Regions from separate parts of the Mesorhizobium sp. M8A.F.Ca.ET.021.01.1.1 genome, predicted to be linked through region 4. Evidence: predicted binding sites of a transcription regulator. Region 4 holds the regulator's gene; each other region holds the start of a gene.

Region 1 (5,664 bases), on a different contig from region 4:
GCGAAAGGCGCGTCTCAGGGCCGGCGAGCGGACCAAGCCGCTCGAAGGCAAGGTGCTGGCCATGATCTTCGACAAACCGTCGACGCGCACGCGCGTTTCTTTCGACGTCGGCATGCGCCAGCTTGGCGGCGAGACCATCATGTTGACCGGCACCGAGATGCAGCTCGGCCGCTCCGAGACCATCGCCGACACCGCCAAGGTGCTGTCGCGCTATGTCGACGCCATCATGATCCGCACCACCTCGCACGAGCGGCTGCTAGAGTTGACCGAGAATGCCACCGTTCCGGTGATCAACGGGCTGACCGACGACACCCACCCCTGCCAGCTGATGGCCGACATCATGACTTTCGAGGAGCATCGCGGTCCGGTGGCCGGCAAGACCATTGCCTGGACCGGCGACGGCAACAACGTGCTACACTCGCTGCTCGAGGCCTCGGCACGGTTCCGCTTCAATCTCAACGTCGCCGTACCCGAAGGCAGCGAACCGGCGCAGAAGCATGTCGACTGGTCCAAGGCGCATGGCGGCAAGCTGCATTTCACCCGCTCGCCCGAAGAAGCCGTCGACCAGGCCGACTGCATCGTCACCGACTGCTGGGTGTCGATGGGCCAGGAACACCGTGCCCGCGGCCACAATGTCTTCTCGCCCTATCAGGTCAACGCGGCGCTGATGGCCAAGGCAAAGCCCGACGCCCTGTTCATGCATTGCCTGCCGGCCCATCGCGGTGAGGAGGTGACCGACGAGGTCATCGACGGACCGCATTCGGTGGTCTTCGACGAGGCCGAAAACCGGCTGCACGCCCAGAAGGCCGTGCTTGCCTGGTGTCTCGGTGCTTGATGTGTCTTGTTGCTTGATATGTCTTGGCGCCTGAAATGCCCAGGCGCTTGATCTGCGGGGGCGCGATGCCTATCTGCGCCGCATCACGCAAATCAAGCGCGTTTGGACGCATGTGCCCACCAGGGCCGCATGGCCGCGCCCTGGAGCTTTGTCATGTTGGAAAGCCATCAAGTGACTGAACATCACCCCAAACTCGGCGAGTTCGGCTACGCCGGCGACGATCACGTCGTTCCCTTCGAAGTCGGTCCGCTCGACGTGCGTGGCCGCACGGTGCAGCTCGGGCCGATGCTCGACGCCATCCTTGGCCGCCACGACTATCCCGAGCCGGTCGCCCGCCTGCTGGCGGAAGCCTGTGTGCTGACGGTGCTGCTCGGCACCTCGCTCAAGTTCGAAGGCAAGTTCATCCTGCAGACCCGTACCGACGGGCCTGTCGACATGCTGGTCGCGGACTTTTCCACGCCCTCGGCGCTGCGCGCCTATGCGCGTTTCGACGCGGATCGGCTCGAAGCGCTGGTCGCGGCCGGCGAGACCTCGCAGCAAACGCTGCTTGGCAGCGGCGTGCTGGCGCTGACCATCGATCAGGGCGCCCATACGCAGCGCTATCAGGGCATCGTCCAGCTCGACGGCGAAACGCTGGAAGACGCGGCGCGCACCTATTTCCGCCAGTCGGAACAGATCCCGACGGATATCAGGCTCTCGGTCGCCAAGCTGCTGACGCCCGGTATCGGCGGTGCGCGCGAGCAGTGGCGCGCCGGCGGCATACTGGCGCAGTTCCTGCCGCAATCGCCCGAGCGCATGCGCGTCCCGGACCTGCCGGGTGGCGATGGCGATCCGCGCGAGGAAGTCCACGATCCGGCCGATAATTCCTGGCAGGAACTCCTCGCCTTGCTGGGCACCATCGAGCCGACCGAGCTGATCGACCCGACCATCGGCGCCGAGCGGCTGCTCTATCGCTTGTTCCACGAGCATGGCGTGCGCGTCTTCGGCGGCGTCCCGGTCACCGACCAGTGCTCGTGCTCCAGGGACAAGATCCGCGATATCCTCGAAGGCTTCTCCGCGCAGGAGATCAAGGACAGCACCGAGGATGGCGGCATCCACGTCGCCTGCGAGTTCTGCTCGACCCAGTACGACTTCGATCCGGCCGAGTTTGCGGCTCAGTAAAGCTAGTCCCTTCTCCCCGTCACTATACGGGGAGAAGGTGCCGGCAGGCGGATGAGGGGCAGCGCCAGCGTTAGTACAGGAGCTCCTTGGCTCTATCTGAAGAAATTCTCGCAAGCTCGGCGCTGCCCTCATTGTCCTGCCGGACGGTCGTCACTCGAAAAGCCAAGCAATTGGCTTTTCGTCCGCTTCGCGGACCATTCCTCAACTCCCCCGTATAGTGACGGGAGAAAAGACGCTAATTCACCGTGCGCCTTGTCCCCGGCAGATCGAGCGAGAAGGCGGGGATGGCGATGTCGAAGGTCTCGCCGCGCTTGTTGCGCATCGTGTAGCGTCCGACCATGATCCCGGACGGTGTCGAGAGCGGGCAGCCGGACGTGTATTGATAGCTGTCGCCGGGATTGAGTTCCGGCTGGTCGCCGACAACGCCCGGCCCGCGCACTTCCTCGACCCGGCCGGCGCCATCGGTGATGTGCCAATAGCGCGACAACAACTGCACGAACTCGTCCGACTGGTTGTCGATCGTTATCTGATAGCCCCAGACATAGCGGTTCTCCGAGGGATCCGAACGGTCCTCGAGATAGAACGGCCTGACCTGCACTTCGATGTTGCGCGTCACGGCGCGGTACATGAGCGGCTCCAAAACAACCCGATGACTTTCAGCGCTCCCGGTGAGCAGGTCAACGTGCGCGTCTTGTCGCGGCTGACCTTGAACCGCAGGTGCCGGCAAAGAATGTCATTTAAGTGACACACGACAATGGTGGTGTGCACGAACCGGGCGACTCGGCGCTCTGTCGAACTGTTGAAAACGGCCACGATGCCGGCCGCCTTTCCGGAGTGACCAGATCTCGATGGAACTCACCTTCATAGCCGCCTCGCTTTCGACCGCACTCATCCTTTCAAACGCCGCCAGCATTTCGCTCGCCGCTTCACAGCTGAAACGGCGCAACACGATCGCCCCGCCAGCCGGCAAGCCGCAACCGGTCTCGATCGTCGTCCCGTCGCGGGGCGTCGAGCCGTTCACGCATGAGACGCTGGAACGCGCCTTCGCCCTCGACTGGCCACGCTACGAACTGATCTTCTGCGTCGCCCATCCCGACGATCCGGTGGTCAAACTGATAAACAGGGCGATTGCCCGGTTTCCCAAGGTGCCGGCCCGGCTGCTGATCGGTGACGACCGCGTCAGCGCCAATCCAAAGCTCAACAATTGCGTCAAGGGTTGGGAAGCGGCACGCCACAACTGGGTCATCCTTGCCGATTCCAACGTCCTGATGCCGAGGGACTATGTCGAGCACATGATGGCGGCATGGCGGCCCGACACCGGCCTTGTCTGCTCGACGCCGATCGGCTCGCGGCCCGAGGGTTTCTGGGCTGATGTCGAATGCGCCTTCCTTAACACATTGCAGGCCCGCTGGCAGTATGCCGGCGAGGCGCTCGGCCTCGGCTTTGCCCAGGGCAAGAGCATGCTGTGGAACAAGCCGATGCTGAATGCCAATGGCGGCATTCGGGCGCTGGCCGCCGAGATCGCCGAGGACGCTGCCGCCACCAAGCTGGTGAACGGCCTCGGCTTGCGCGTCAATCTCGTTGCCGCGCCCTTCGAGCAGCCGCTCGGCCAGCGCACGCTTGGCGAGATCTGGTCGCGTCAGGCCCGCTGGGCGCGCCTGCGCCGCGTCACCTTCCCGCTGTTCTTCGCGCCCGAAATCCTGACCGGCGCGGCGGTGCCTCTCGCGCTTGCCCTGGTTGCTGCGGCGAGCGCCGGCATCAGCCTCTGGGCAACCGCGATTGCCGTGTTGGCGGCCTTCTACCTTCCGGAGTGCGCACTGGCCTTGTCCAAGGGCTGGTACCTGTCGCCGCGCATGGTCGCGGCCATGATGGCGCGGGACGTGATGCTCCCAACCCTCTGGGCGCGCGGCTGGCTCGGCGGCGCCGTCGACTGGCGCGGCAACGCAATGACCATCCGCACCAAGGCGGCCGAACTGGAGGAGACGCCGTCGCGCGCCTGATCGCCGCGACCGACGCTCCCAAACAGCCTATTTGGCGGCCTTCAGCGCCTGCGCGATGTCTTCCAGCAGGTCGTCGGCGTCCTCCAGGCCGACCGACAGCCTGAGCGTCCCTGGCCCGATGCCGAGTTCGGCGCGGGCCTCGTCGCTCAGGTTCTTGTGCGTCGTCGTCGCCGGATGGGTGATCAGGCTCTTGGCATCGCCGAGATTGTTCGAGATCAGCACGATGTCGAGGGCGTTCTGCAGCGCGAAGGCCGCCGGCTTGCCGCCCTTGACGTCGAGGCAGATCAGCGTCGAGCCGCCCGACATCTGCTTCTTGACGATGGCGGCCTGCGGATGGTCGGCGCGGCCGGGATAGATGACGCGGGCGATCTGCGGCTGCTCGGCCAGGAAGTCGGCGATCCTGCCGGCGCTTTCCGTCTGCTGGCGCACGCGCAGCGGCAGCGTCTCGAGCCCCTTCAGCAAGGTCCAGGCATTGAACGGCGACAGGCTGGGGCCGGTGTGGCGGAAATAGTCGTGCAGGTTTTCGTCGATCCACTTCTTGTCCGACAGGATGACGCCGCCGAGGCAACGGCCCTGGCCGTCAATATGCTTGGTGGCCGAGTAGACGACGATGTGCGCACCAAGCTGCAACGGCTTCTGCTGCAGCGGCGTGGCGAAGACATTGTCGACGACAAGCCGCGCGCCGATCGAATTGGCAAGCGAGGCGACGGCTGATATGTCGACGACTTCCAGCGTCGGATTGGTCGGGCTTTCCAGGAAGAACAGCTTGGTGTTCGGCCTGACCGCCTTTTCCCAATTGGCGATATCGGTGCCGTCGACCAAGGTCGCCTCGATGCCATAGCGCGGCGCCAGCGTCTCGACCACCCAGCGACAGGAGCCGAACAGCGCGCGCGCCGCAATGATATGATCGCCGGCCTTGACGCTGCACAGAAGGGCCGCGGTCACCGCCGCCATGCCCGACGCCGTGGCGCGCGCGTCCTCGGCGCCTTCGAGAGCGCACATGCGCTTTTCGAACATGTCGACGGTCGGGTTGGCGTAACGCGAATAGATGAAGCCAGGCTCTTCGCCCTTGAAGCGGGCTTCCGCCGCCTGGGCGGTTTTATAGACATAGCCCTGGGTCAGGTACATCGCCTCGGCGGTTTCGCCGAATTGGGAACGCAAGGTTCCGCCATGCACGAGTGCCGTCTGAGGTTTCCAGTTGCGCTTCTTGGTGCTCATCGCTTTGTTCCAGACACAAAAAAACCGGCCGCGAAAGTCGCAACCGGTCCATACGGCCTTGCGGCCCGACGGTCCTTTAGCGACTTGTTTAACGTGGCTGCAAGCCGACCGGCCAAATCACCACGGGATAACGACCCTTTAGACCCGCGCCACGCTTGCGTCAATTGCCGGCTTCATTAAGAGGTTTGTACCAAGGCAGGTTCCGCAAAAGTGCCCAGTGGTTTTGCGGCAAGAACCTGCACCAAAAGAGACCAGTCTTGGGCGGAGCCAGACTTTGCGGCAGACAGGCATTCTTCCCGATCAGGACATTTCGGCGCTGTTCAAGTCCGGCGCGCTGAAGTCGCCGCGCGCGCTCGATGCCGATCAGATCCAGCCGGCGAGCCTTGATCTCAGATTGGGGAAAAAGGCCTGGCGGGTGCGCGCCTCGTTCCTGCCCGGCCCCAACCACAA
Region 2 (5,664 bases), on a different contig from region 4:
GGCAATACCGTTGGCCGGATGAAAACCTGAGATGACGCCGAGCGCGGAATAATGCGCTTCCTGGCGGCCGGAGAGCACGCGGATCTCGGTCTTGAGCACCTCCTCGGCGCGATGGATGAAATCGGGACCGTTGATCGCCTCACGGGCGGCGGCGGTTGCCAGCACGTACATGTGTTCGGCACCGGCCTGGTCGGAGAGCGCGCGGAAACGGCGAAACTCCTCCATCGAACGCGCCACCCCTTCGGGGTCGAGCTTCCCTGTCGAGACGATGCCGCGGCCGAGGCCGGCCAGCATCTTTTCGTTGAACAGCACGGTCGGCGAACGCGCCAGCCCCTCATAGACGACAAGACGGATCGAATTGGATCCGATGTCGATGATGGACAGCGGTCGGCGGTCCTGCAGCCGGCCCTGGGAATTGGACAGCATCAGGTGGTGGCGTTCTTCTTGCGGCGCTTGAACTGCGCGATTCGCTTGGGCGCATGCGATTTCAGCGCGTCACCCCGTCCCGACAGGCTCGGATTGGTCATGAAATATTCCTGCGCGTTGAACGGTTCCTCGCCCTCCTCCAGCACCACGCGCCGGGAGGTTCCATCAGCCAATACGTCGAAACTTTGCTGATTGTCCATGATGTTGCCCAGCATGATCTGGCCCAGAATCTGTTCATGCACAGTTGGATTGGTGATCGGCACCATGGTCTCGACGCGGCGGTCGAGATTGCGCGGCATCAGGTCGGCCGAGGAGATGTAGACAATCGCCTCGTCCGAGGGAAGGCCATGGCCGTTGCCGAAGCAATAGATACGGCTGTGCTCGAGGAACCGGCCGACGATCGACTTGACCCTGATGTTCTCCGACAGGCCCGGCACTTGCGGCCGCAGACAGCATATGCCGCGCACGACGAGGTCGATTTCCACACCGGCACGGCTGGCATCGTAGAGCGCATCGATGATGATAGGGTCGACGAGCGCGTTCATCTTCATCCAGATGCGCGCCGGCCGTCCCTCCAACGCATGGGTGATCTCGGCTGAAATGTGCTGGAGGATGCGGTTCCTCAGCGTGAAGGGCGAGATCGCCAGTCGCATTTCGGCGGTCGGCTCGGCATAGCCGGTGATGAAATTGAACAATTGGGCGACGTCGCGGGCAATCGTCGGATCGGTGGTGAAGAAGGACAGGTCGGTGTAGATGCGTGCCGTCACCGGATGGTAATTGCCGGTGCCGAGATGGACGTAGTTGCGCAGCTTGCCGTCCTCGCGCCGTACCACCAGCGACATCTTGGCATGGGTCTTGAGTTCGAGGAAACCGAACACGACCTGCACGCCGGCACGTTCGAGATCGCGCGCCCAGCGGATGTTGGCTTCCTCGTCGAAACGCGCCTTGAGCTCGACCAGCGCCGTCACCGACTTGCCAGCCTCGGCCGCGTCGACCAGCGCACGCACGATCGGGCTGTCGTTGGAGGTGCGATAGAGCGTCTGCTTGATCGCCACAACTTCGGGGTCGGCCATTGCCTGGCGCAGGAACTGCACCACCACGTCGAACGACTCGTAGGGGTGATGAACGACGATGTCCTTCTCGCGGATGGCGGCAAAACAGTCGCCGCCATGCTCGCGGATACGTTCGGGAAAGCGTGGATTGTAGGGCGTGAACTTCAGGTCGTCGCGGGGAACGGAGACGATCTCGGAGATCTGGCTGAGCGCCAGCGGCCCGGTGAGCACGCTGATGCGGCTCGACGAGACGCCAAGCTCGCCGGCGACGAAATCGCGCAATTCCCCCGGCATCAGCATGTCGAACTCGATGCGGATAACCGACCCGCGGCGGCGACGCTTCAGCGCCGTTTCGAACAGCCGCACAAGGTCTTCCGACTCCTCTTCGACCTCGATATCGCTGTCGCGGATGATGCGGAACGTGCCGGAGCCCTTGACCTCGTAGCCGGGGAACAGCTTGCCGATGTAAAGGCCGACCGCCTCCTCCAGCGGAATGAAGCGGACATGGTTCTTGCGGTCCGGAAGGCGGATAAAGCGCTTCAGCGCCACCGGCAGGCGCAGCAATGCGCTCATCTCCTCGCCATTCTTGCGGTGGCGAAGCTGCAGCGCCATGGAGAAGCCGAGATTGGGAATGAACGGGAACGGATGCGCCGGGTCGATCGACAGCGGGGTGAGCACCGGAAACACCTGGTCCTGGAAATGCTCTTCCAGCCAGACCTTTTCGTCCTTGGTCAGCGCATCGCGGGTGATGCTCTCGATGCCTTCCTTGTTGAGCAGAACCGTGAGTGCCGAAAGGCTCTTCTGCTGGTCTTCCTGCAGCCGCTCGACTTCACGCAGCAATTGTTCGAGCTGCTGTTCGGGGGTGCGTCCGTCCGGGCTCTTCAGCACGATGCCCTCGCGCACCTGGCCGGCAAGGCCGGCGACGCGCACCATGAAGAACTCGTCGAGATTGGCGGCCGAGATCGACAGGAAGCGGACGCGCTCCAGCAGCGGGTGATGGGTGTTCAGCGATTCTTCGAGAACGCGGCGATTGAACTGCAGCCAGGAGAACTCGCGGTTGACGAAACGGTCCGGATTGCCTTCCGGGCTCGCTGCCGTGACGTTGTTGAATTCGCTCTGTACCGGCTTCAATTCGTTCATGATTCCCGCTCTTCGCCCGCCCTGGCCGGTTAACCGGCTTAACTTATCCTGTGGCAGGCTTTTGCGACAGTTCTCTGACAGGCTTTGCGACAGTTTGATTTCATCGAACTTGCAAAGAGGCTTGATATGATCCAGATGCAGAGAGACTGCGTTAAGGAGACGACGATGGCAGGCGGTTCCATTCCCCATTTCCAGAACGATGCGGGCCATCCGGCAATCGACATCGGGGTCAAGGAATTCATGTGCACGGGCGCCAACCCGCCCTTCGATCATCCGCATGTGTTTCTCGACATGGGCGACGACAATGAGAAAGTCTGCCCCTACTGCTCGACCCTCTACCGCTATTCGCCAAAGCTGAAGGCGACGGAAACCCTGCCGGCGGGCTGCCTCTACATCGACCAGGCCGCCTGAAGCCTTTCGCGGCAAACCGGATGGACGACACGCGCTCCCGGCACGTCGTCATCGCCGGAGCTGGCATTGCCGGACTGACCGCGGCGGTTGCCTTCGCCGAACGCGGTTATCCCGTGCAGGTGTTCGAGCAGGCGCAGCGCCTTGAAGCGGTCGGCGCGGGCATCCAGCTCTCTCCCAATGCGACACGCATCCTTCGTCAACTCGGCGTGCTCGACCGACTGCTGTCGGCGGTGGTAAGGCCGGAGGCCGTGGTATTGAAGGACGCAAGGACGTTGCGCCAACTGGCGCGCGTGCCGCTAGGGGAAGCCGGCGAGAGCCGCTGGGGCGCGCCCTATCTCGTCGCCCACCGGGCCGATGTGCAGAGCGCGTTGATGGCACGGGTTGCCGAGATACCTGATATCCATCTCACCGTCGGGGCGCGCGTCCAAAGAATTGCGACTGGCAGCCATGGTGTCACGGCGACCGTCGAGATCGGTGGCAATACGGCGGAGGAACAAGGCTCCTTGCTGGTCGGCGCCGATGGCGTCTGGTCGTCGGTGCGCGAGCTTGTCGATGCACAAAGGATGGCATCGCCAAGAAGCCGTTTTTCGGGAGAGTTGGCCTGGCGTACCACCGTCGCGGCAGACAGCAGCGCCGGGCGGGCCTTCGCCGCGATCGGTGCAGCCGATTGCGTCACGACTTTCCTGCATACGGGTTTCCACATGGTCGTCTATCCCGTCAGTAAGGGCGACGCATTCAACCTCGTCGCCTTCACCAAAGGCGAGCGCATTACCGAGGGCTGGTCCGGCCATGCCGATCCCGGCATACTCGCCGCCGCCATGCGCGGCACCGCGCCAGGACTCGTGAAGCTGGTGGAAATAGCCGGCCCGTGGCTGACCTGGCCGCTGCATACCGTCGAACAGAGACAGCCTTGGACAATGCCAGCCGGCATCGCGCTGATCGGCGACGCCGCGCACGCAATGACGCCGTTCGCGGCACAAGGTGCCGCGATGGCGATCGAGGACGCCGCGATGCTCGCCAGCCTGGTCGCCGACTTCCCCGGCGACCTGACGCAAAGCCTCACCATCTGGGAGAAGCTGAGACGACCGCGCATCGAAAAGGTACTGAAACGCGGTGCGCTCAACCGCCTCGCCTGGCACGCCCGGGGACCGGTGGCATTAGCGCGCAATCTGGTCCTGGCGACGCGGCCAGGAGAGAAGCTCGCGGCGGATTTGGACTGGCTTTACGGCTGGGAACAGCAGCAGGTCATCCGTCGCTGAAAGGAGCTGCGGCAAAGCTAATTATACAGCCGCATCGACAATCCAAGCGATGCCGGCAGCGGGTTCCACCAGCCCGTGCGCAGGCCGGCAGCGCGCAACGCCGCCGCCGTCCAGGTGCTGCAGCCGATCAGCGCGTTGAAACGGCCATTGGCCTCATAAAAACGGTCGAAATTGGAATAGGCGGCATTGTCGATGACGATCGGGCCGCTCGGTCCCTGCTGAAAACTCGCTTCGACAAAGTCGAGCAACGCGGCAAAACGGTCCTCGCCCACGTCGAAGCCGGCGACATCGGGGCGCGGCTCGGAGATATCGCCGGCGACGTCGACATGCATCACCGAAGCATCGAGTGTCAGCGCCTTGAATATCGGCAGCGCCTTCACTTGCGACCATGTCGGCGTTTCCAGGTAGAAGGCGCGCCCGCCCCAGCCGAAGACGAGGTAGCGCACTTCGGGGGCGTCCGAAGGCAGGCCGGCATCGGCAAGAAAACGGAAGCGCCGGCGCACCCCGTCATCCACCGGAATGGCGATGTCGGTGTGGATTGGGTTCTTCAGCACCAATATGCGCCGCGTGCCCTCGCCTGCGGCAGCCGTGGGCCAGAGCGGCCGCGGCACCAACGTGCCGAGCGACAAAGCGAGCACCACTGCGGCAACCAGCATGACCAGCAAACGCAGGAGTTTTTTCATCGGTGCGGCTTCGCGATTCGTCGCGGCTCAATGGAGAAGATCATTATCCGATCGGCCAGACGCAAAAAGCCCGGCCATGGCACGGCCGGGCTTCCCCTGATTCCAGTGAAGCGCTCAGTGCAGAATCTGCGACAGGAACAGTTTCGTGCGTTCGTGGCGCGGATGGTCGAAGAACTCGGCCGGCGTGTTCTGCTCGACGATCTGGCCCTGATCCATGAAGATCACCCGGTTGGCGACTTTCCGCGCAAAACCCATCTCGTGGGTGACGCACAGCATGGTCATGCCTTCCTCGGCCAGCCCCACCATGGTCTCCAGCACTTCCTTGATCATTTCAGGGTCGAGCGCCGAGGTCGGCTCGTCGAACAGCATGATGCGCGGGTTCATGCACAGCGAGCGTGCGATCGCCACGCGCTGCTGCTGGCCGCCGGAAAGCTGGCCCGGATATTTGTTGGCCTGCTCGGGAATCTTGACACGCTTGAGGAAATGCATGGCGATTTCCTCGGCCTGCTTCTTCGGCGTCTTGCGCACCCAGATCGGCGCCAGTGTGCAGTTCTCCAGGATGGTCAGATGCGGGAACAGGTTGAAGTGCTGGAACACCATGCCGACCTCGCGGCGCACCTCGTCGATCTTCTTGAGATCGTTGGTGAGTTCCTTGCCGTCGACGATGATCTTGCCCTTCTGGTGCTCCTCCAG
Region 3 (5,664 bases), on a different contig from region 4:
GACCCAAAGGTGATGCTGCCGATCCTGAAGGCCGCCGACGTCACGCTATGCGGCGGCTGGTTTTCCGGCACGCTGGTCGACGAGGAGATGGCTGCCAACAAGGACCGCATCCAGCCGATGATCGACCTGTTCAAGGCGGTCGACGCGCCCTGCATCGTCTATGGCGAGGTCGGACGCTCGATCCAGGGCGACCGCGCGAAGCCGCTTTCCACCAAGCCGAAACTCACCAGTGACGAAATGAAGGCCTACGCGCGGCGCCTGACGGAATTCGGCGAATGGTGCGCCGAGCAAGGCATGCCGCTTTCCTACCATCACCACATGGCGGCGGTGGTCGAGACCGAGCCGGAACTCGATGCCTTCATGCGCCATTCCGGCGAAGGCATACCGCTGCTGCTCGATGCCGGCCATCTGGCCTTTGCCGGCGGCGATGTGCTGCGCGCCATCGACAACCACCACAAGCGCATCAGCCATGTCCATGTGAAGGACGTGCGCATGGACGTGATCGACGGGCTCGACCGCACGAAACAATCCTTCCTCGACGCCGTGGCGCTCGGCGCCTTCACCGTGCCGGGCGACGGTTCGCTCGATTTCGGGGCCATCGTGCAGCGCTTCGCCGATCATGGCTATGAAGGCTGGTTCGTGGTCGAGGCCGAGCAGGACCCCAGGAAGAACCCGCCGCTGAAAATGGCGCAGGTTGGCCATAAGGAACTGATGCGGGTGATGACCGCCGCCGGCTACACCGTCGAGACGCAGGGCTTCCCGAATGCCTGAAGGCTGGATTGGTCGCCACCGGTGGCTTATCTGAGAACTGGTTCAGCAACTCTCGGATGGCGCGATGAAAGATTATGAACACCCGTTCTTCCGGCCGCTGTGGCGGCGCGTTGCCGTCGTCGCGGTCTGCGTGATCTGGTCGGTGATCGAGTTCGCCTCCGGCACCCCGTTCTGGGGCGTGATTGCGCTCGGCTTCGCCGGCTATGCCGTCTGGCAGTTTTTTTATCTGTACAAGCCGGTGGAGGAGACGAAGGCAACGGCTGCGGAACCCAAGGTCGGCATCGAACCCAAGGAATGATGGAAGAAGTTCCAGTGGATTGGATACGTGCGTAACGGATCGCATACGTTGGTGATTGGCCGAAACGCTCCTCGCTTCGTCATCCTAGGGCGGAGCAAGGAGCGCAGCGACGCGGCGCAGACCCTAGGATCCATGCCGTTGGATTGAAGCGTTGCGACGGTGCAGAATTCCGCTCCGCTCCGCTGCGGGGTCACGGAATGGATCCTAGGGTCTCCGCGACGGAGCTTCGCTCCTGCTACGCCCTAGGATGACGAAGTTGGGAGGCTTCGGCCGATCTCGAAGATTTGCGATAGGAGAGACAAAAATGTCGAAACTGCTCGTCAAAGCCGACAAGGGCAATGGCCGCGTCGCGCATGTCACGCCGCAAGGCGCTGGCTGGACCTATGTCGGTTTCGATCTGCATCGGCTGAAGCCCGGCCAGAGCGCCTCGGGACAGTCGGACGACCGCGAAGTCTGCCTGGTCTTCGTGACCGGCAAGGGTACGGCAAAAGCCGGCGGCAAGGATCTCGGCCTGCTCGGCGAGCGCATGTCGCCTTTCGAGGGCAAGCCGTGGTCGGTCTACGTGCCGCAGGGATCGGACTGGTCGGTGACGGCCGATACCGAGCTGGAACTCGCGGTATGCTCGGCGCCCGGCCTTGGCGGCGGCTTGCCGGTCCGGGTGATCGGGCCGGACGATCTCGGCCAGGAGGTGCGCGGCAAGGGCACCAACACGCGCTACGTCACCAACATCCTGCCTGAGGGGCAGCCGGCCGACTCGCTGCTGGTGGTCGAGGTCATCACGCCCGGCGGCCACACGTCGAGCTACCCGCCGCACAAGCACGACCAGGACAATCTGCCCGCTGAATCCTATCTCGAGGAAACCTACTACCACCGCCTCAACCCGCCGCAGGGTTTTGCCTTCCAGCGCGTCTATACCGACGCCGACAAGGATGGCCGGCGCGCGCTGGACGAAGCCATGGCGATCGAGGACGGCGATGTCGTGCTGGTGCCCAAGGGCTATCACCCTTGTGCCGCCTGCCATGGCTATGACCTCTATTACCTCAATGTGATGGCCGGGCCGAAGCGGACGTGGAAATTCCACAACGCGCCCGAGCACGAATGGTTGATGAAGGCCTGACCGTCTTGCGTTTCCGGTTGAACTTGTTGGTCCAGTTGGGAAAAATCGTCGGCTAACGACCCTGAGGGTCGATTTGCCTTCGAAAACCCTTCAAAGCTTCGTCAATCCGTCATGGAAATCACCTATGGCAACGTTTCTGACGAGGACTTCCCATGCGTTATGCCATCTATTTCACCCCCAGGCAGGACGAGCCGCTGGCGCGTATCGCCGCCAACTGGCTGGGCCGCGACCCGTTCGGTGCCGCGACCAGGCCGGTTGAGGCCGTGGCCGACCTGTCGGCGGCGGAAGTGGCCTTCCACACCGCTTCGGCGCGCCGCTATGGCTTTCACGCCACGCTGAAAGCGCCCTTCCGCCTGGCCGCCACCGAGACCGAGGCTTCGCTGCGCGCGGCGCTAGACCATTTTGCCGAAGCAACGCCGGTTGTGACGATCCCGCGCCTCGTCGTCAGCCAGATCGACAGTTTCTTCGCGCTGGTGCCGGAGGGTCCGCTGCCTCCGCTCAAGCGCTTCGCCGACGACGTCGTGCGCGATTTCGACCGGTTTCGCGCGCCGCTGAGCGAGGCCGAGATCGAGCGGCGCAGCCCGGATTCGCTGAAGCCTGCCGAGTTTCGCAATCTCTGCCAGTGGGGCTATCCCTATGTTTTCGAGACCTTTCGCTTCCATATGACCCTGTCAGGCCGGGCCGGCCCACAGGAAAGCCCTCGCCTGCGCGCGGCGATCGACGGCCTTTTCGCCGATGTGTTGCGCCAGCCCGTGCTGGTGGATGCGCTGACATTGTTTGTCGAACTCGAACCCGGTGCGCCGTTCATGGTGCTGTCCCAGCACGCGCTTGGATGCCGCCCGGCCAGAAAAACCGCCTGACAGGCGCCGGAAGAAGCAAGGACCAGCCGCAATGACCGCCGAAACTGTTCTTTCCAACGCCCGCATCGTTCTTGCCGACGAGATCGTCGAAGGCTCGCTGGTGCTGCGCGACGGCTTTATCGCCGGCATCGATGCCGGCGCGGCCCGGACCGGCGAGGACATGGGCGGCGACTTCATCATTCCAGGACTGGTCGAACTCCACACCGACCATCTCGAGGGCCATTATGCGCCGCGGCCGAAAGTGCGCTGGAACCCGATCGCCGCGGTGCTTGCCCATGACGCGCAGGTGGCGACCGCCGGCATCACCACCGTGCTCGATGCGCTCCGCGTCGGCATGGACGAGGACGCCGACCTGACATCGGACGACATCCGCAAGCTGGCCGATGCGATCGAGGACAGTGTCCAGCAGGAGCGGCTGCGGGCAGACCATTTCATCCATCTGCGCTGCGAGGTCTCGGCACCGGACTGCCTGAGGGCCTTCGCCAATTTCGAGACAGACGACAGGGTGAAACTGGCGTCGCTGATGGATCATGCGCCGGGCCAGCGCCAGTTCGTCAACCTTGAAACCTACGCCTACTACTACCAGCGCAAGCTGAAGCTCTCGGATCAGGATTTCAAGAAATTCTGCGAGAAGCGGATGGGCGAGTCGGCACGCAATTCAGGACCGAACCGCGTCTTCCTCGCCGCCGCCTGCCAGGAGCGCGGCATCGTGCTCGCCAGCCATGACGACGCCACGTCGGCTCATGTCGACGAGGCCATCGAGCAGGGCGTGAGGGTCGCCGAGTTCCCGACCACAGAGGAAGCGGCGCGGGCCTCGAAGGCCGCCGGGCTCGGCGTGCTGATGGGCGCGCCCAATGTCATGCGCGGCGCCTCGCATTCGGGCAATGTTTCGGCACGCACCCTGGCCAGTGACGGCCTGCTTGACATCCTGTCGTCCGACTACATCCCCTTCAGCCTGATCCAGTCGGCCTTCTTCCTCGGCGACATGGTCGAAGGCATTTCGCTGCCGCAGGCCGTCGCCATGGTCTCGAAGAACCCGGCGCAGGCCGTCGGCCTTGACGACCGCGGGATCATCGAACAGGGACGCCGCGCCGATCTGGTGCGGGTGCGCGTCGACGATCGTGTTCCGGTCGTGCGCACCGTGTGGCGGCAGGGATGCCGGGTGGCATGATGGTGTCGGCCTTGATCGAGCGCGAACTGTCCGCCGAAACCTTTCCGATCCGTCATGGCGTCTTTGTTGCTGTCGTAGGCCCTAGCGGTGCCGGCAAGGACACGGTGATCGGTTACGCCAAGGCGCTTTTCGCCGACGAGACGCAGCTGGAGTTCGTTCGCCGCGTCATCACCAGGCCGAGCGATGCGGCGAGCGAGGATCACGACACGCTGGCCGACGCCGCCTTCGCCGAGGCCGAGGCCGATGGCGCCTTCGCCATCTCCTGGGAAGCGCATGGCCTGCGCTATGGCCTGCCCGCCGATGTCGACTGGTCCGTTTCCAATGGCCACGTCGCCGTTGCCAACGTATCGCGCGCGGTCATCCCGACCTTGCGCGAACGCTATGCCAATCTGGCGATCGTCGAGATCACCGCTTCGCCCCAGGTGCTGGCCGAGCGGCTGGCGATGCGCGGCCGCGAGTCGCGCGGCGAAGTGCTGGCACGGCTGGCGCGCAGCGCCAGTGTGACCTTGTCCGGCCCTGGCGTCACCTCGATCGACAACAGCGGTCCGCGCGAGGTGGCCGGTGAGCGCTTCGCCGAGCTGCTACGCAAAGCAATGGCCTTCTCCGACATGTCGGGGCTGATCTGATCGAGGCCAGTTTCACCCGTCTGCTTGCGCTGCCGCCGGAACGCCTTGGGCTGCTGGCCGCGTAGGGTGATTCTGGACTACGATCCGGGAATTCGCCCCCAGGGAATCAGGGTCGAGCAAGACAGGAAGCCTTGATGCAGACACTGACACCCATCCTCTCGACAGTCACGGCGGCATTTCTCGCCTCCCTGGTCGAGGTCGTCGAAGCCTTCACCATTGTGCTCGCGGTCGGGGTGACACGCAGCTGGCGTCCGGCCTTGACGGGTGCTGCGCTGGCTCTGGCAGTGCTGGCAGCCCTGGTGCTGGCGTTCGGGCCGCTGCTGGCGCTTGTCCCCATCAACACGCTGCAGTTCATCGTCGGGGTGCTGCTAATCCTGTTCGGCATGCGCTGGCTGCGAAAAGCCATCCTGCGCAGCGTCGGCGTCATCGCCCTGCATGACGAAGAGGCGGCCTTCGCCAAGGAAACCGCCGCGCTGCACCGGCAGGCTGACGATCGGCGCGCCGACTACCTCGCCGGGCTGGCCTCGTTCAAGGCGGTGCTGCTCGAGGGGGTGGAGGTGGTGTTCATCGTCATCGCTGTCGGCGCCGCGCATGGGCAGACATTTTACGCGAGCATGGGCGCGCTGGCCGCTTTCGTCCTGGTGATGCTTGTCGGTCTCGCTGTCCACCGGCCGCTGGCGCGCGTGCCCGAAAACGCCCTCAAATTCGTGGTCGGGCTGATGCTGACCAGCTTCGGCATCTTCTGGACCGGCGAGGGCATCGGCGCCGACTGGCCGGGTGCCGATCTTGCTCTGCTCGCCATCTTCGCCATCGTCGCGCTG
Region 4 (5,664 bases):
GCCTACGGCATCGGTTGCACGACCTGGGAAGTGACGCGGCGCGTGGTCATTCCCTATACCCGGATCGGTATCATGGGCGGCGTCATGCTCGCCCTTGGCCGTGCGCTCGGCGAAACGATGGCCGTCACTTTCGTCATCGGCAACGCGCACCGCATCTCGACTTCGCTGTTCGCGCCCGCCACGACGATCTCGGCGACCATCGCCAACGAATTCACCGAAGCCGTTGGCGATCTCTACACCTCCTCGCTGGTGGCGCTCGGCCTGATCCTGTTCGTCATCACCTTCCTCATCCTTGCCATCGCACGCTACATGCTGATGCGCATCGACGCCCGTACGGGAGCCTGACCGATGTCCACAGCCGCATCGCTTCACCAAAGCCGCAAGCGCAGGAATGGCGTGATGATGACGCTGTGCGTCGTCGCCGCCGGCATTGGCCTCGCCTGGCTGGCGCTTATCCTCGGCGCGCTGCTCTACAAGGGCCTGTCCGGCGTCTCGCTGGCCGTGTTCACCGAAATGACGCCTCCGCCCGGCGACGCCGGCGGCCTGCTCAATGCCATCTACGGCAGCGTGGTGATGACGATCATCGCCGTGATCGTCGGCACGCCGATCGGCGTGCTCGCCGGTACCTACATGGCCGAATACGGCCGCTTCTCCAAGCTCACCACCATCGTGCGCTTCATCAACGATATCCTGTTGTCGGCGCCATCGATCATCATCGGCCTGTTCGTCTACGAGTTGATGGTGCGGCCGATGGGACATTTCTCCGCCATTGCCGGCGCCGTTGCGCTGGCCATCCTGGTCATTCCGGTCGTGGTGCGCACCACCGAGGACATGCTCAACCTGGTGCCGAACGCGCTGCGTGAAGCCGGCACCGCGATCGGCGCGCCGCGCTGGGTGGTCATCAAATCTGTCGCTTACCGCGCCGCGCTCTCCGGCATCGTCACCGGCATATTGCTCGCCATCGCCCGCATCTCCGGCGAGACGGCGCCGCTGCTCTTCACCGCGCTCAACAACCAGTTCTGGTCGAGCAATCTCAACGCGCCGATGGCCAGCCTGCCTGTCACCATCTTCCAGTTCGCTCTCAGCCCCTATGAGGAATGGCAGCAACTGGCATGGACCGGCGCACTCATAATCACCCTGACGGTTCTCGGCCTGAGCATTTTCGCCCGCAGCCTTACCGGACGCAGAGAGGACAGATGAAACCGATGTTGTCCACCGAGTTGAACACGCCCGAAGTGGCCGTGGATAAGGCCAAGATCGAGGTCAAGAATCTCAACTTCTACTACGGCCAGTCGAAGGCGTTGAAGGATATCAGCCTGTCGCTGCCCGAGCGCAGCGTCACCGCCTTCATCGGCCCGTCGGGCTGCGGGAAGTCGACGCTGCTGCGCGTCTTCAACCGCATCTACGAGCTCTACCCGAAGCAGAGCGCCGACGGCCAGGTGCTGCTCGACGGCCAGAACATCCTCGACCGCTCGCAGGATCTCAACCTCCTGCGCACCAAGATCGGCATGGTGTTCCAGAAGCCGACGCCGTTCCCGATGTCGATCTACGAGAACATCGCTTTCGGCGTCCGGCTCTACGAGAAGATCAGCAAGTCCGAGATGGACGGCCGTGTCGAACAGGCGCTGAAGCGCGCGGCGTTGTGGACCGAGGTCAAGGACAAGCTCAACGCCAGCGGCCTCAGCCTGTCGGGCGGCCAGCAGCAGCGTCTTTGCATCGCCCGCACCGTGGCGGTGAAGCCGGAAGTCATCCTGCTCGACGAACCAGCCTCGGCGCTCGACCCGCTGTCGACCGCCAAGATCGAGGAACTGATCGACGAGCTGCAGGCCGACTACACGATCGTCATCGTCACCCACAACATGCAGCAGGCGGCGCGCGTGTCGCGCCAGACGGCGTTCATGTATCTGGGCGAACTGGTCGAATTCGACAAGACCGAGAAGATCTTCACGTCGCCTCGTGAGAAGCGCACGCAGGACTACATCACCGGCCGCTTCGGCTGATATCACGCATACGAGGACGAGGATCATGGCCGAACACACAGTCGCAGCCTTCGATGAGGATCTCGGACAGATCAGCAGGCTGATCAGCGACATGGGCGATCTCGCCGGCACGATGGTCGGCGGCGCCACCAAGGCTCTGCTGAATTCCGACAACGCGCTGGCACAGCGCGTCGTCTCCGACGACGCCATCATGGATGCGCGCCAGCGCGAACTCGACGACCGCGCCATCACCCTGATCGCCAAGCGCCAGCCGATGGCCGACGATCTGCGTCATGTCGTCGGCTCGATCCGCATGGCGGGCGACCTCGAGCGCATCGGCGACCTTGCCAAGAACATCGCCAAGCGTGTCGGTTCCGTCGGCCTCACCGCCACGCCGCGCGACCTGTCGCACTCGATCGATTCCATGGCGCAGCTGGTGCTGATCCAGGTGCAGGGCGTGGTCGAGGAATATGCGGCCGGCGATGCCGCCGCCCTCGCCAAGCTCAGGAATGACGACGAACGCATCGACGTCAAATACACCTCGGTGTTCCGCGAACTGCTGACCTACATGATGGAGGATCCGCGCAACATCACGGCTTGCACGCATCTCTTGTTCTGCGCCAAGAATCTCGAGCGCATCGGCGACCATGTGACCAACATCGCCGAGAATGCGTATTATGTGCTGACCGGAACGCAACTGCCCGCCAATCGTCCGAAGCAGGACGAGACGGCGATGTCGGCGCCGGCGGCTTGACGATAGGATGATCTGCCAATGATCGCGCCACGCATCATGGTGGTGGAGGACGAGGAGCCGCTCGGCGTGCTCCTCCGCTACAATCTGGAATCGGAAGGCTACCAGGTCGAGGTGGTGCCGCGCGGCGACGAAGCCGAGATCCGCCTCCAGGAGAATGTGCCCGACCTCCTGGTGCTCGACTGGATGGTGCCGGCTGTTTCCGGCATCGAACTCTGTCGGCGCCTGCGAATGCGGCCCGAGACCGAGAGGTTGCCGATCATCATGCTGACGGCGCGCGGTGAGGAGAGCGACCGCGTGCGTGGCCTTTCGACCGGCGCCGACGACTATCTGGTCAAGCCGTTCTCGACGCCGGAATTCATGGCCCGGGTCAAGGCGCTGCTGCGTCGCGCCAAGCCGGAAGTGCTGTCCAGCGTGCTCAAGGTCGGCGACATCGTGCTCGACCGTGAATCGCACCGGGTCTATCGCAAGAAGAGCGAAATCCGGCTCGGACCGACCGAGTTCCGGCTGCTCGAATTCATGATGCGCCATCCCGGCCGGGTGTTCTCGCGCAGCCAGTTGCTCGACAATGTCTGGGGCGAGACGATCTATATCGACGAGCGCACGGTGGACGTGCATGTCGGCCGGCTGCGCAAGGCGGTCAACAATGGCCGCATGCCCGACGTCATCCGCACCATTCGCGGCGCGGGCTACGCGATCAGGGAAGACTAGGTCGAGGGCGGCTACGCCCCTGACTTCGTCATCCACGAGCGGAGCAAGGAGCGAAGCGACGCGGCGCAGACCCGAGGATCGATGCCGGGACCTCGACGCGTCGCCGCAGTGCAGAATTCTGCACCGTTGCACTCTACGATCGAGGTCACGGCATGGATCCCAGGGTCTCCGCGACGCCGCTTCGCGGCTGCTCCGCCCAGGGATGACGACCTTGAGGGCGCTCGGCCAACCTCCAGCATTGGTGGTGATTCACCGGAGCGTTCGCTCAGGCCACGCTCTTCCCAGCACTGCCTCTCGCCTGCACGCCCGGCGCGAAAATCTCCTGGTCGACGAAGGTCAAGGCGCGCATGGCGCAGCCTTCGCGAATGAGCGGCAGTTCGTTCGGCTCGGTGTCGAAGGAAATCGATTCCGAATGCTGGCCGCCGGCGGTCTGGGCGATGGCCTCGCGCAAGGCCGGCTCGATCAGATCGAAGGCGGCGGCACTGACACCGACCATGGCGACCGGCGCCGGGTCGATCAACGCGAACAGGCTGCCCAGCCCATAGCCCAGCGCCTCGCCCGCCTTGCGATAGGCTTCGCGCTCCGGTCCGTCTTTCTCCCTTGCCGTCGCGGCGAGTGTCCGCATCTGCGCGTCGCTGACATCGGCGACCGGTTCGGCGTCCTCGCCAAGCTGCCTGGCATTACGCCAGATGGCATAGTTGCCGGCATAGGCCTCGACGCAGCCGCGCCGCCCGCAACGGCAAAGCGCGCCGCCCGGGCGATGGATCATGTGGCCGAATTCGCCGCCCGATGAATGGGTGCCGGTGAACAGTTCGCCCTTGAGCACCAGGCCCATGCCGATGCCGTGCGAGAGCAGGATGGCGATGAAGTCGTCGCGGTAGCGTTGAGGGTCGCGCCAGCGCAACGCCACCGCCATCATGTTGCAGTCGTTCTCCATGGTGGCGGGGATGCCGAATTCGGCTTCGAGTATGTCGGCGAAGGCAATGTCCGTCTGCGGCGTGATCGGCGACCACAGCATGGCACGCGCCTTGGTGTCGGTGATGCCCTGGATCGCCAGCGCGATGCGGGCAACACTGCGGATATCGAGATCGGGGTCCTCGATGCGGCGGCGCACTATTGCCGTGCATTCGCCGATCAGCGCCTCGCGCGACATGGTCAGCGTGTCCAGCCGGCGCTGCTCCTCGGCGACCACCTGGCCGGCATAATCGATGACGGCGACGGATAGGAAATTCAGCGACAGCACCACGGTCATCACAGCCGCGGCCTCGGGGTTGAGGCCGAGGCCAACCTGCGGCCGGCCGCGTTTGAGTGAGCCGGCCTCGTTCGGCTTGCCTTCGGTCAGGATACCTTCGCCGATCAGGTCGGCGGATATCGCCGATATGGTCGAGTGGCTGAGGCCAGTGGTGGCGGCGATCTCGGTGCGCGAGGGCTGACCATCCCGGCGCACGGCTGCAATCACCATTGCGCGATTGCGCCGGCGCAGATCGTCGTGGCGGATTCCCACCGACATGCTTTCCCTCCCGGTTGCGGCGGTTCTTGATCCCCCTCGAATACCTCCGGCAACAGCGTCAAACACTGGCAGAAGCGGCCGGTGCTGTCATTTATTTATTGCGAGGCTCGAAAAAAAATTTCCGGCACCTCAAAATCCATCAGAATCGATGTTGACAGTGTTCTGGCGATGGACCAGTGTTTTTTCGAGGCTCGAAAAAATAGAGCCTTTGTGCCGGCCTTCGGGCCAGTTTGGTCGCGCCATACGCGGCGCAGGGAGGATATCATGAAGAGATTCACAGCCGCCATCCTGGCGGGGGTCGCCATGTCGCTGACACTGGTGTCGGTCGCGCAGGCGAAGGACAAGGTCATCGGCGTTTCCTGGTCCAACTTCCAGGAAGAGCGCTGGAAGACCGACGAGGCCGCCATGAAGAAGGCGATCGAGGCCGCGGGCGACAAGTACATTTCCGCCGATGCGCAGTCCAATCCCGGCAAGCAGCTGACCGATGTCGAGAGCCTGATTTCGCAGGGCGCCAATTCGCTGATCATCCTGGCGCAGGATGCCTCGGCCATCGGTCCGGCGGTGCAGAAAGCGCTCGACGAGGGCATTCCGGTCGTCGGCTATGACCGCCTGATCGAAAACAAGGACGTCTTCTACCTGACCTTCGACAACAAGGAAGTCGGCCGCATGCAGGCCCGCGAAGTGTTCAAGGTGAAGCCTGAAGGCAACTACGT

What was found. The regulator PhoB, encoded in region 4, activates phosphate uptake and scavenging genes when phosphate is short. The targets are predictions, from matches to a motif close to TGTCATNNANCTGTCAT.
Region 1: EOA36_RS03325 (ceramide glucosyltransferase) is a predicted target of PhoB. The motif match lies at 2,728-2,744, and genes of this name have one in related genera.
Region 2: EOA36_RS10010 (RNA degradosome polyphosphate kinase) is a predicted target of PhoB. The motif match lies at 2,682-2,698, and genes of this name have one in related genera.
Region 3: EOA36_RS21310 (DUF1045 domain-containing protein) is a predicted target of PhoB. The motif match lies at 2,283-2,299, and genes of this name have one in related genera.

The regions. Positions count from the first base shown of each region.
Region 1 is NZ_RZSJ01000015.1:6,536-12,199, forward strand. It holds gene argF (ornithine carbamoyltransferase) at 1-835, shown strand, start outside; gene EOA36_RS03315 (Hsp33 family molecular chaperone) at 965-1,996, shown strand; gene apaG (Co2+/Mg2+ efflux protein ApaG) at 2,232-2,624, opposite strand; gene EOA36_RS03325 (ceramide glucosyltransferase) at 2,845-3,996, shown strand; gene EOA36_RS03330 (O-succinylhomoserine sulfhydrylase) at 4,024-5,214, opposite strand; SAM riboswitch at 5,271-5,348, opposite strand; gene EOA36_RS03335 (2'-deoxycytidine 5'-triphosphate deaminase) at 5,489-5,664, shown strand, end outside.
Region 2 is NZ_RZSJ01000087.1:7,002-12,665, forward strand. It holds gene ppx (exopolyphosphatase) at 1-426, opposite strand, end outside; gene EOA36_RS10010 (RNA degradosome polyphosphate kinase) at 426-2,618, opposite strand; gene EOA36_RS10015 (zinc-finger domain-containing protein) at 2,784-3,029, shown strand; gene EOA36_RS10020 (FAD-dependent monooxygenase) at 3,050-4,288, shown strand; gene EOA36_RS10025 (TIGR02117 family protein) at 4,306-4,971, opposite strand; gene EOA36_RS10030 (amino acid ABC transporter ATP-binding protein) at 5,086-5,664, opposite strand, start outside.
Region 3 is NZ_RZSJ01000295.1:1,329-6,992, reverse strand. It holds gene iolE (myo-inosose-2 dehydratase) at 1-771, shown strand, start outside; gene EOA36_RS21325 (DUF3329 domain-containing protein) at 836-1,069, shown strand; gene iolB (5-deoxy-glucuronate isomerase) at 1,374-2,186, shown strand; gene EOA36_RS21310 (DUF1045 domain-containing protein) at 2,339-3,046, shown strand; gene EOA36_RS21305 (alpha-D-ribose 1-methylphosphonate 5-triphosphate diphosphatase) at 3,078-4,217, shown strand; gene phnN (phosphonate metabolism protein/1,5-bisphosphokinase (PRPP-forming) PhnN) at 4,214-4,843, shown strand; gene EOA36_RS21295 (COG4280 domain-containing protein) at 4,978-5,664, shown strand, end outside.
Region 4 is NZ_RZSJ01000095.1:4,937-10,600, reverse strand. It holds gene pstC (phosphate ABC transporter permease subunit PstC) at 1-345, shown strand, start outside; gene pstA (phosphate ABC transporter permease PstA) at 349-1,200, shown strand; gene pstB (phosphate ABC transporter ATP-binding protein PstB) at 1,197-2,000, shown strand; gene phoU (phosphate signaling complex protein PhoU) at 2,026-2,733, shown strand; gene phoB (phosphate regulon transcriptional regulator PhoB) at 2,752-3,441, shown strand; gene EOA36_RS10610 (ROK family protein) at 3,707-4,951, opposite strand; gene xylF (D-xylose ABC transporter substrate-binding protein) at 5,216-5,664, shown strand, end outside.